2 regions of the Dermacoccus sp. Tok2021 genome follow, and region 2 is predicted to be linked to the other one. Evidence: riboswitches for the same ligand, from Rfam matches in the RefSeq annotation. Region 2 holds a riboswitch; the other holds the start of a gene.

Region 1 (4,204 bases), 270 kb from region 2:
GCAATGCCGGCGCGCCCGGCGCGATGGACGGCGTCGATGAGGCGATCGCCTCGAAGTTCGCGCTGGGCCCCGGTGACGAGATCGTCGTCACGGCGATGGAGCACCACGCTAACCTCGTGCCGTGGCAGGAACTCGCACGTCGTACCGGCGCCACGTTCCGTTGGATCGAGATCACCGACGACGGTTTCGTCGACCTCGATTCGGCGCGTGAGGTCATCACCGAGCGGGCCAAGGTCGTCGCCTTCACCCACGTCTCCAACGTGCTGGGCACGATCAACCCCGTCAATGACCTCGCAACGATCGCTCGCGAGGCCGGGGCACTCGTCGTTCTCGACGCGTGCCAGTCGGTGCCGCACATGCCCGTCGACGTGGCACAGCTCGATGTCGACTTCCTCGCCTTCTCCGGCCACAAGATGCTCGGTCCCACCGGCATCGGTGTGCTGTGGGGCAAACACGAACTCCTCGAGGCGATGCCTCCGTTCCTCACCGGCGGATCGATGATCGAGATCGTGAAGCTCGAAGGCACGACGTTCGCGCCCCCGCCCCAGCGCTTCGAGGCGGGCACGCCGAACGCCGCCCAGGCCGTCGGTCTCGCCGCCGCGTGCGACTACCTCGAGGCGCTCGGCATGGACAACGTGCTGCGTCACGAGCAGGATCTGATCCAACTCACGCTCGACGGCCTCGCCGAGCGTCCCTGGGTCAGCGTGCTCGGCCCCCAGGACGCAGGTGCCCGGCTCGGTGCGGTCGCGTTCGTCGTCGACGGGGTGCACCCGCACGACGTCGGGCAGATTCTCGACGACGCCGGTGTTGCCATTCGTACCGGTCACCACTGCGCGTGGCCGTTGCACCGACGTCTTCGCGCCGTGGCGAGCAGCCGTGTCAGTTTCAACGTCTACTCCACGGCCGACGACGTCGAGGCGTTCCTCACGGCGCTCGACCGGGTGCCGAACATCTTCGGTCTGGAGGTCTGAGATGGATCTGTACCAGGAGCTCATTCTCGAGCACTCCAAGCGCCCGCAGCACGCGGGCCTGCGCGAGCCGTTCGGCGCCGAGAGCCACCACGTCAACACCTCCTGCGGTGACGAGATCACCCTGCGTGTCGACGTCGAAGGCGAGGGCGACGACGCCGTCATCAAGGACGTCAGCTACGACTCGATCGGTTGCTCGATCTCCGTGGCGTCGGCGTCAATGCTTGCCGAGAACCTCATCGGGCTCACGCTGCGTGAAGCCCAGGAGGTCTTCGGTGCCACCCGCACGATGCTCACGAGCAAGGGCCAGTCTGCCGGTGACGAGGAAGTCATCGGCGACGCCATCGCCCTCGCCGGAGTCTCGAAGTACCCCGCGCGCGTCAAGTGCGCCCTGCTGTCGTGGTCCGCACTGCAGGACTCGCTCGGCAAACTCGGTCTCGACCTGACCGGGGGCGCCGCATCCACCACGGAGGAGACCAAGGCATGACCGACAACGAGATCACCGCCGACGTGACCGCCAACGAGGCCGAGGCGCCCGAGCGCGCCCAGGCGCAGGGAGTCAGCGACTCCGGCGTCGAGGTCGAGGAGGTCAAGGAGGCCCTGCGTGACGTCGTCGACCCCGAGCTCGGCATCAACGTCGTCGACCTCGGCCTCGTCTACGGCATCACCGTCGACGAGAGCAAGCACGCCGTCATCGACATGACGCTGACGTCTGCGGCCTGCCCGCTCACGGACGTCATCGAGGAGCAGGTCGCCACGTCCCTGCTTGATGTCGTCACGGGCCACACGCTCAACTGGGTGTGGATGCCGCCGTGGGGCCCGGACAAGATCACCGACGACGGCCGCGAGCAACTTCGCGCGCTCGGCTTCAACGTCTGACAAGAGGTGGGCGAAAGCGGCTCCGGTCCTCCTGAGTCGCGTCGACCCTGACGACGAAGGCACTCACCACTGTGGTGAGGGCCTTCGTCGTGTCGTTATCTCGCGTGACGTCCGCGAGAAAACGCAACCCGTGTGGAAGCCGGTCGATTGCCCACAGTGGAGAGACGCGAAACGGCCCCTCGTCCCGGAGGACGAGGGGCCGTTTCGAAACGTCGCAGAGGCTCGCGGATCAGACGCGACCGAAGCGGTAGCTGGCACCGGCGCGCGAGAGCGACACGCGCGTACCCGGACGCATAGCGTGCCACACCATGCCGTTACCGGCGTAGATACCCGTGTGGTAGGCGTAACCACCAGAGGTGAGGAACGCCAGGTCGCCCGGACGGGCGTACGCGCGGGAAACGCGGTAGGAGGAGCGGTACTGCTGGTTGGCCGTACGCGGCAGGTAGCGGCCGACCTGGCGGTAGGACCAGCTCGTCAGACCCGAGCAGTCGAAGCGCCACGGGCCGGAAGCGCCGTACACGTAGGGCGCACCACGACGGCTCGAGGCCTTGGCCACGGCGCGGCGCGCGGACGCGGCCGTGACGGCGCTGGCGTTCGAGGCGCTGGCAACCGAGACGGCGCCGAGAGCGGAGGAGGCCAGAGCCGTGCCGACGGCAACCTTGGAGGTGTTGGCCATGAAGGAGCGGCGGGACATGTTCTTCATGTCGATTCATTTCCAGGAGCGCTTACGAGGCATGACCTGTCGGGTTCGAGATCCTAGATTCTCGGCCCACCGAAGTGAGCTTTACCCCAAGAACCACCGAAGTGGCCCGGATGCTGGGTGCACCGTTCCCGTCGCTCCGCGTGATGCGAAGTTTTACCTGACCTTCGTGACGGGACTCAGCGACGAAGCAGGGCCGCACCGTTTCGGTGCGACCCTGCAAGATTACAGACTGATCACGAGCGACACAAATCGAGCGTTCATCAACTTGTCAGGAGAACCACATCTTCGCGGTTTTCCGGCGTTTTTCAGCCCAGATCCTGTGCGTTGAACGTGTCGCAGGAGTTGAGTTCACCGCTCTGGAAACCGGTGAGGAACCACTTCTGACGCTGCTGCGACGAACCGTGCGTCCACGACTCCGGCGTCACCCGGCCCTGGGCCTTCTGCTGGATGCGGTCGTCACCGACCGCGGATGCGGCGGACAGCGCCGACTTGATGTCGGACTCGGTCACGGTCTTGAGGAGGGTGTTGCCGTTCTTGTCCTTGGCCTCGGTGGCGTGGTTGACCCAGATGCCGGCGTAGCAGTCGGCCTGCAGCTCGAGGCGGACCGATCCGGACTCGGGCCCCTTCGGGTCCTGCTGGGCGCGACCCAGGGCGCCGAGAAGGTCCTGGATGTGGTGGCCGTACTCGTGCGCGACGACGTACATCTGAGCGAGGTTGCCGCCGTCGGCGCCGTAGGTGCTCGACAGCTCCTGGAAGAAGCTCGTGTCGATGTAGACCTTCCGGTCGTTCGGGCAGTAGAACGGCCCCATCTGCGAGCTCGCGGTGCCGCAACCGGAGGACGTCTGGCCGCTGTAGAGCTTGGTGGGCGCGTACTCGTACTCGGTGCGACCGCCGGTGAAGTCCGGGAGCGCCTGGTCCCAGTAGGCCTGAACGGCATTGACCGTTCCGATCACGCGGCAGGTGTCGTCCTCGTTGGCGTCAGCACCCGTCTTGCAGGCCTGGATCTGCTGGGAGACCCGGTCGTTCGAGCCGGAGACGTCCTGCGTGTCCTGGCTGTACTGGTTGAGGCCGCTCGCGCCGCCGGGGTAGCTGCTCCCGCCACCGCTGCCGGTGATGTCGATGCCGAAGAACGCAAAGATGAGCATGAGGATGAGACCGCCGATACCGCCGACGGCCGTACCTCCGCCCATCCCGCCGCGGCCACCGCCGAAGCCTCCGGAACCACCGGATTCGACCTGCGACGTGTCCAGCTGCGCGTTGTCGTTGAACGTCAAGAGAACCTCCGTTGTGAAGGCGGACGGCGTCGTCCACCCCGATTCATCTCTCGTAGACTACTGGGGCTTCACGCGCCTCGCCGTATGTCACGCGAGCAGAGCGCTCCCGTCCGGCGTGTCGGAGCCGTACACCCCTTCACCGTTCTTTCGAGGAGCCCTGCCCTGTGATCACCGCCGAAGGCATCGAACTGCGCGCCGGCTCGCGCATCCTGCTCGAGAGCGCCACGTTCCGGGTGGCCGCCGGTGACCGTGTCGGACTCGTCGGGCGCAACGGTGCCGGTAAGACCACCCTGACGAAGGTGCTCGCCGGTGAGGGTCTGCCCGCTGCCGGCAAGGTGGTCAGCTCCGGGGCAGTGGGATACCTGCCGCAGGATCCCCGC
Region 2 (4,204 bases):
GCGATGAGAAGTCTGCGCAGTCTTCGGAAGCCCTGGGGGTTGAACCACCAGACGAGCGCCAGGGTGATGGGCACGGTGGCGAGCACCATGCCGTAGTAGTAGCCCGCGGCGATGGCGAGCGGCGGCACGGCGGCGAGGCCGGCGTTGAGCCAGAGTTCGACGTCGATGTGGAGCGTCTTCTCCAGATCGAACAGTTCGTGCGCGTGGCGCACGGACTCGATCGGGCCTCCGCGGATGTGCTCCTGCGCGTAGCTGAAGTACTGGAAGAACATCCAGAAGATGAACAGCTCGAGCAGCAGCGCAGGACGCCCACCGACGGGCTTCGCGAGGTTGCGCACCCAGCGTGGCGGTGCGGCGGTGTCCTCGCCGAGCAGTTCGTCGTCCGAGGCCCCGATGCGCTCGCGGGGGGAGGCGGATGCCTCCGACGAGGGGCGCTCGGCACTCACGTGGGCACCTCCTCGTGCCGGAGAACGGATCGCCCGAGTCTATCGGGCAGGGTCACGACGAGCCGCCCGCATCGCGTCAACAGACGGTGCGGGCGGCGCGTGCGCACGGGTATCAGCTGCGGTCGACGAGGGCGTACGACGCAGCGGCGGAGGCCGCCGCAACACCGAGGACGGACGGCCAGGCGCCAACCTTCTTGGCGAGGGGGTGGGACGCACCGAAACCGCCGAGGTACACGGCGCCGAGGGCGGCGGCCTTGGCGGCACCGGCCTTGGCGACCCAGGTGCGTCCGGCGTAAGCACCGGCGAGGGCGAGGACCACGCCACCGAGCGGGCGGATCTGCGTCTCGCGGGCGGTGACGTAGCCCCCGAGGAGGCCGAGCGCTGCGAGGGGTGCGGTCTGGACGTCTGCTGCGGGCTTGAGGTTCATGACGACATCGTAGGAAACGAGTCTGAACCGTGCCTTGACGCCCCCAGCTCACCAGAAGGCACGCGTCACCCGGAGGATCTCGCGGACATGGGCACACCGATGGGCACACTGCGAGCGGAATTCACAGAGCTGGAGATGGGACTCGAACCCACAACCACCTGTTTACAAGACAGGTGCGCTACCAATTGCGCCACTCCAGCACGCCGCCCGTGCCGGGCGACCACGCGATCCTACCGAACCTGCACGGGGCCCGCCCGCCAGGCCACGACCAGGCCCGCTCTCCAGTGCAATTCGGTGGTCCCGGTGACGAAACATCGCGGCCAGATCGACAGATCTGCATCAGGAAACGCCGACAGGCCCCGCCGCTCGAAAGCGGCGGGGCCCGTCAGCCCTGGATCAACCGATCAGTGGTTGTTCAGGTAAGCCTGCAGAGCGCGAACCGTGCGGGCGTTGAGGTAGCTGGCGCCGTCGCGCGAGATGCCGACCTTCGTCTGGAGCGCAGCAACGGTGCGCGGGCCGACGATGCCGTCGGCATACACGCCGACCTTGCGCTGCAGGGCCTTCTTCGTCTGGACGCCGACGACACCGTCGCGGAACGTGCCGACCCAGGCCTGGAGCTCACGGGCCGTGCGCGGGCCGAGAACACCGTCGACGGCGAGCTTGCCGCCCTGCGACGCGGCCGGGGCCGAGTACTTCACGGCCGGACGGGCGGCGGCGCGCGAAACCGGGGCAGCGGCAGCAGCGCCACCGTTGGCGCGGGTCAGACCGGCGCGAACCGAGCAGACCGGCCATGCGCCGGGGCCCTGCACGCGCAGTACCTTCTGGGCGATCGCAATCTGCTGCTCGCGTGTGGCGAGGTGAGCGGACGAGGCGTACTGACCGCCGCCGAAGCCACGCCACGTCTGCTGCGTGAACTGGAGGCCGCCGTAGAAGCCGTTACCCGTGTTGATGTGCCAGTTGCCCGTCGACTCACAGTGAGCGACGCGGTCCCAGACCGAGGCGGCGGAGGCCGAGGAGGCCTGGGTGAGACCGGCACCGACGGTGGCGGCACCGGCGAGAGCCACGCCGGCGACCTTGCGGCCGGTGGTGCTTTCGGAAGCAGCGACGTGCTTGGGGGTGTAACCCATGGAGAGTGTCCTTTCCTGACGTACGCCTGTGAGGTGAGCTGTCGGGTTCGGGCAGTCAGGTGCCCGGCCGGCGAGGACCGGCTTCACCCCGAGACGCTCACCGTGCGGCGAGCGTCGGAAGTGGGTCCCCCACCCTCGTCTTCAGCCCGCGATCTGCGGGTGAAACGGCGGTGCCAGACGAGGTTTGGCGTGTGCACCGCCCACTGAATAAGTGGTTGTGTTGAGTTCTCATGTCGCCGTGACGACACGAGAAATACATCGTGCACAGCGAAGGGAACGTTACGGGACGAGAGACCTGCGTAACAATCAGGTCGCGGTAACTTCTTGACAGATCAGGCCTTTCGGGCCTGAAATGTGATGCAGATCACACAAAATCGGTGATGTCAGCGCCGGCGGGCTCGTCGACGGCGTACCAGCGGCTTGTCGAGCGGGGCCGAGAGCACGTCGCCGAGCACCAGTCCGGTGCTGATCGCGAGGGCCACTCCGACGGCGCCGAGCATCGTCGTCACACCCACGCCGGACTGGGCCACCTTGGTGGCGCCGATGACCGACCCGGAGACCGACTCGTACATGCCCCGGAAGATCCGCAGGCCCGGCAGCAGCGGCGAGACCGCCGGCATGACGATGACGAGGGCGGGCGCACCGAGGCGCAGCGCCACGAGCCGCGCGGAGAACCCGACGCTGACGGCAGCGACCGCCGTGGCCGTCGTCGCCCCGATCCCGACATAACGCGTCAACAGCGCAACCCCGACGACGCCGAGGGCTCCCGCCGCAGCTGTCGGCAGGAGCATCCGCACGCGGGAGCGCATCGTGACGGCGGCACACGCCGCACCGATGGCACCGCACGCCACCTGCAGGAGCAGGGCCGTGGGCGGCATGTCGAAGCGCAGGGAGCCGGGCGATTGGAGGCTGAGGTCGAGCGCCCGGTCGAGGTTCAGTGTCAGCGCCAGGCCGGCACCGACACCGACCGTGATGCCCGCGCAGTCGAGGATGACGGTGAGCACACGCCCCGACGCCGTCACGGGATAACCCGTCACCGCGTCCTCGACCGCGGACGCCATCTGACGACCGGGCAGGAGCGCCACGATGCCGCCGGAGATCGCGTACGCGAAGTCGGCCGTCGACATCGTGCCGGGCAGGTTGTGGGCGACGAACTCCCCCACGACGCGGCTTTGGTGCGACATGTACGCGAACCACGCGAGCGCCGTCGAGATGAGACCGCCGGCGGCGGCGCCGTAGAACGCGGGAACGCCGGCGTTGCTCAGGCGGCGGCCCACGCGGTCGACGAGCACGGCCGAGACCAAGGCGACGACGACGGCCATCCACCCGCCGCCGAGGATCGTCGCGACGGATGCCGCGAGACCACCGAAGGCTACCGAGACGACCCACCGCGGGTAGAGGCGCGGCATCCTCTGGATGCGCTTCAGTTCCTTCGTCGCCTCGTCGAGATCCAGGCCACCGGACACGAGCGACTCGACGAACTGGTGCACGGCCATGAGCCGAGAGAAGTCGCGCGTCGAGGAGCGCACGACACGCAACATCGTGAGGGGCTGACGGCCGTTCGTCGACGGGCTCTGCAACAACAAGGACTGGTTCGTGATGTCGACCTCGAGGCGGCGCAGGCCCGCGGACGCCGCGACGGCGACGACGCTCGCCTCGACGTCACGCGTGCTCGCGCCACAGCGGAGAAGCAACTCGCCCACACGGGCGGCGATGTCGAGCGCCTTCTGCTGCTCGGTGTCGTCGTCCGGCCCGCCCATGACGTTCGGGTCGCGATAGGGCGTGCGCTTGAGCGCGTCGGCGATGGGCAGCGGCTCGGTGACCGGCTCGCTGCGCAGGAAGCGCATCCGTGGCGGCAACCCCGGGGTCGGCGTGCTGGACGAGTCACTCGAGGGGTTGGGCCCCGTGCTCGACTGATCCCGTCCGTACTGCGCCATGCCTCGAAGAATAGTTCGTGGGCCTCGACCGACCGTGGGCCCGCGCTGTGGGTGGGCTGTGGAACGGGGCCCGAAGCGTCAACGGATCAGTTGCCGAGGCCGGACGCCGGCAGGTACTCCGCGAGCGGATCGGTGATGCCGCCGGTGAGCGGAACCCAGGAGATGTCGCCGCCTTGCATGAACGAGCCGACGAGCATGAACAGGCCGAGACCGGCGAGCGCGGGCGCCACGATCCTGCCGGCCGACTCCGGGACGAGCGCCCGCACG

What was found. Region 2 has a riboswitch for cyclic di-AMP ahead of K9D12_RS00355 (transglycosylase family protein). Riboswitches for the same ligand answer to the same signal wherever they lie in the genome.
Region 1: another riboswitch for cyclic di-AMP. It lies ahead of K9D12_RS01635 (C40 family peptidase); the one in region 2 lies ahead of K9D12_RS00355 (transglycosylase family protein).

Annotation. Positions count from the first base shown of each region.
Region 1 is NZ_JAGTHU010000001.1:344,345-348,548, reverse strand. Features, by position in the region: gene K9D12_RS01650 (cysteine desulfurase) at 1-971, shown strand, start outside; gene sufU (Fe-S cluster assembly sulfur transfer protein SufU) at 973-1,455, shown strand; gene K9D12_RS01640 (metal-sulfur cluster assembly factor) at 1,452-1,847, shown strand; gene K9D12_RS01635 (C40 family peptidase) at 2,077-2,550, opposite strand; cyclic di-AMP (ydaO/yuaA leader) riboswitch at 2,555-2,742, opposite strand; gene K9D12_RS01630 (neutral zinc metallopeptidase) at 2,856-3,824, opposite strand; gene K9D12_RS01625 (ABC-F family ATP-binding cassette domain-containing protein) at 3,989-4,204, shown strand, end outside.
Region 2 is NZ_JAGTHU010000001.1:75,677-79,880, forward strand. Features, by position in the region: gene K9D12_RS00340 (phosphatase PAP2 family protein) at 1-446, opposite strand, end outside; gene K9D12_RS00345 (hypothetical protein) at 559-873, opposite strand; tRNA gene K9D12_RS00350 (tRNA-Thr) at 1,001-1,073, opposite strand; gene K9D12_RS00355 (transglycosylase family protein) at 1,278-2,000, opposite strand; cyclic di-AMP (ydaO/yuaA leader) riboswitch at 2,009-2,180, opposite strand; gene K9D12_RS00360 (threonine/serine exporter ThrE family protein) at 2,384-3,937, opposite strand; gene K9D12_RS00365 (serine/threonine-protein kinase) at 4,024-4,204, opposite strand, start outside.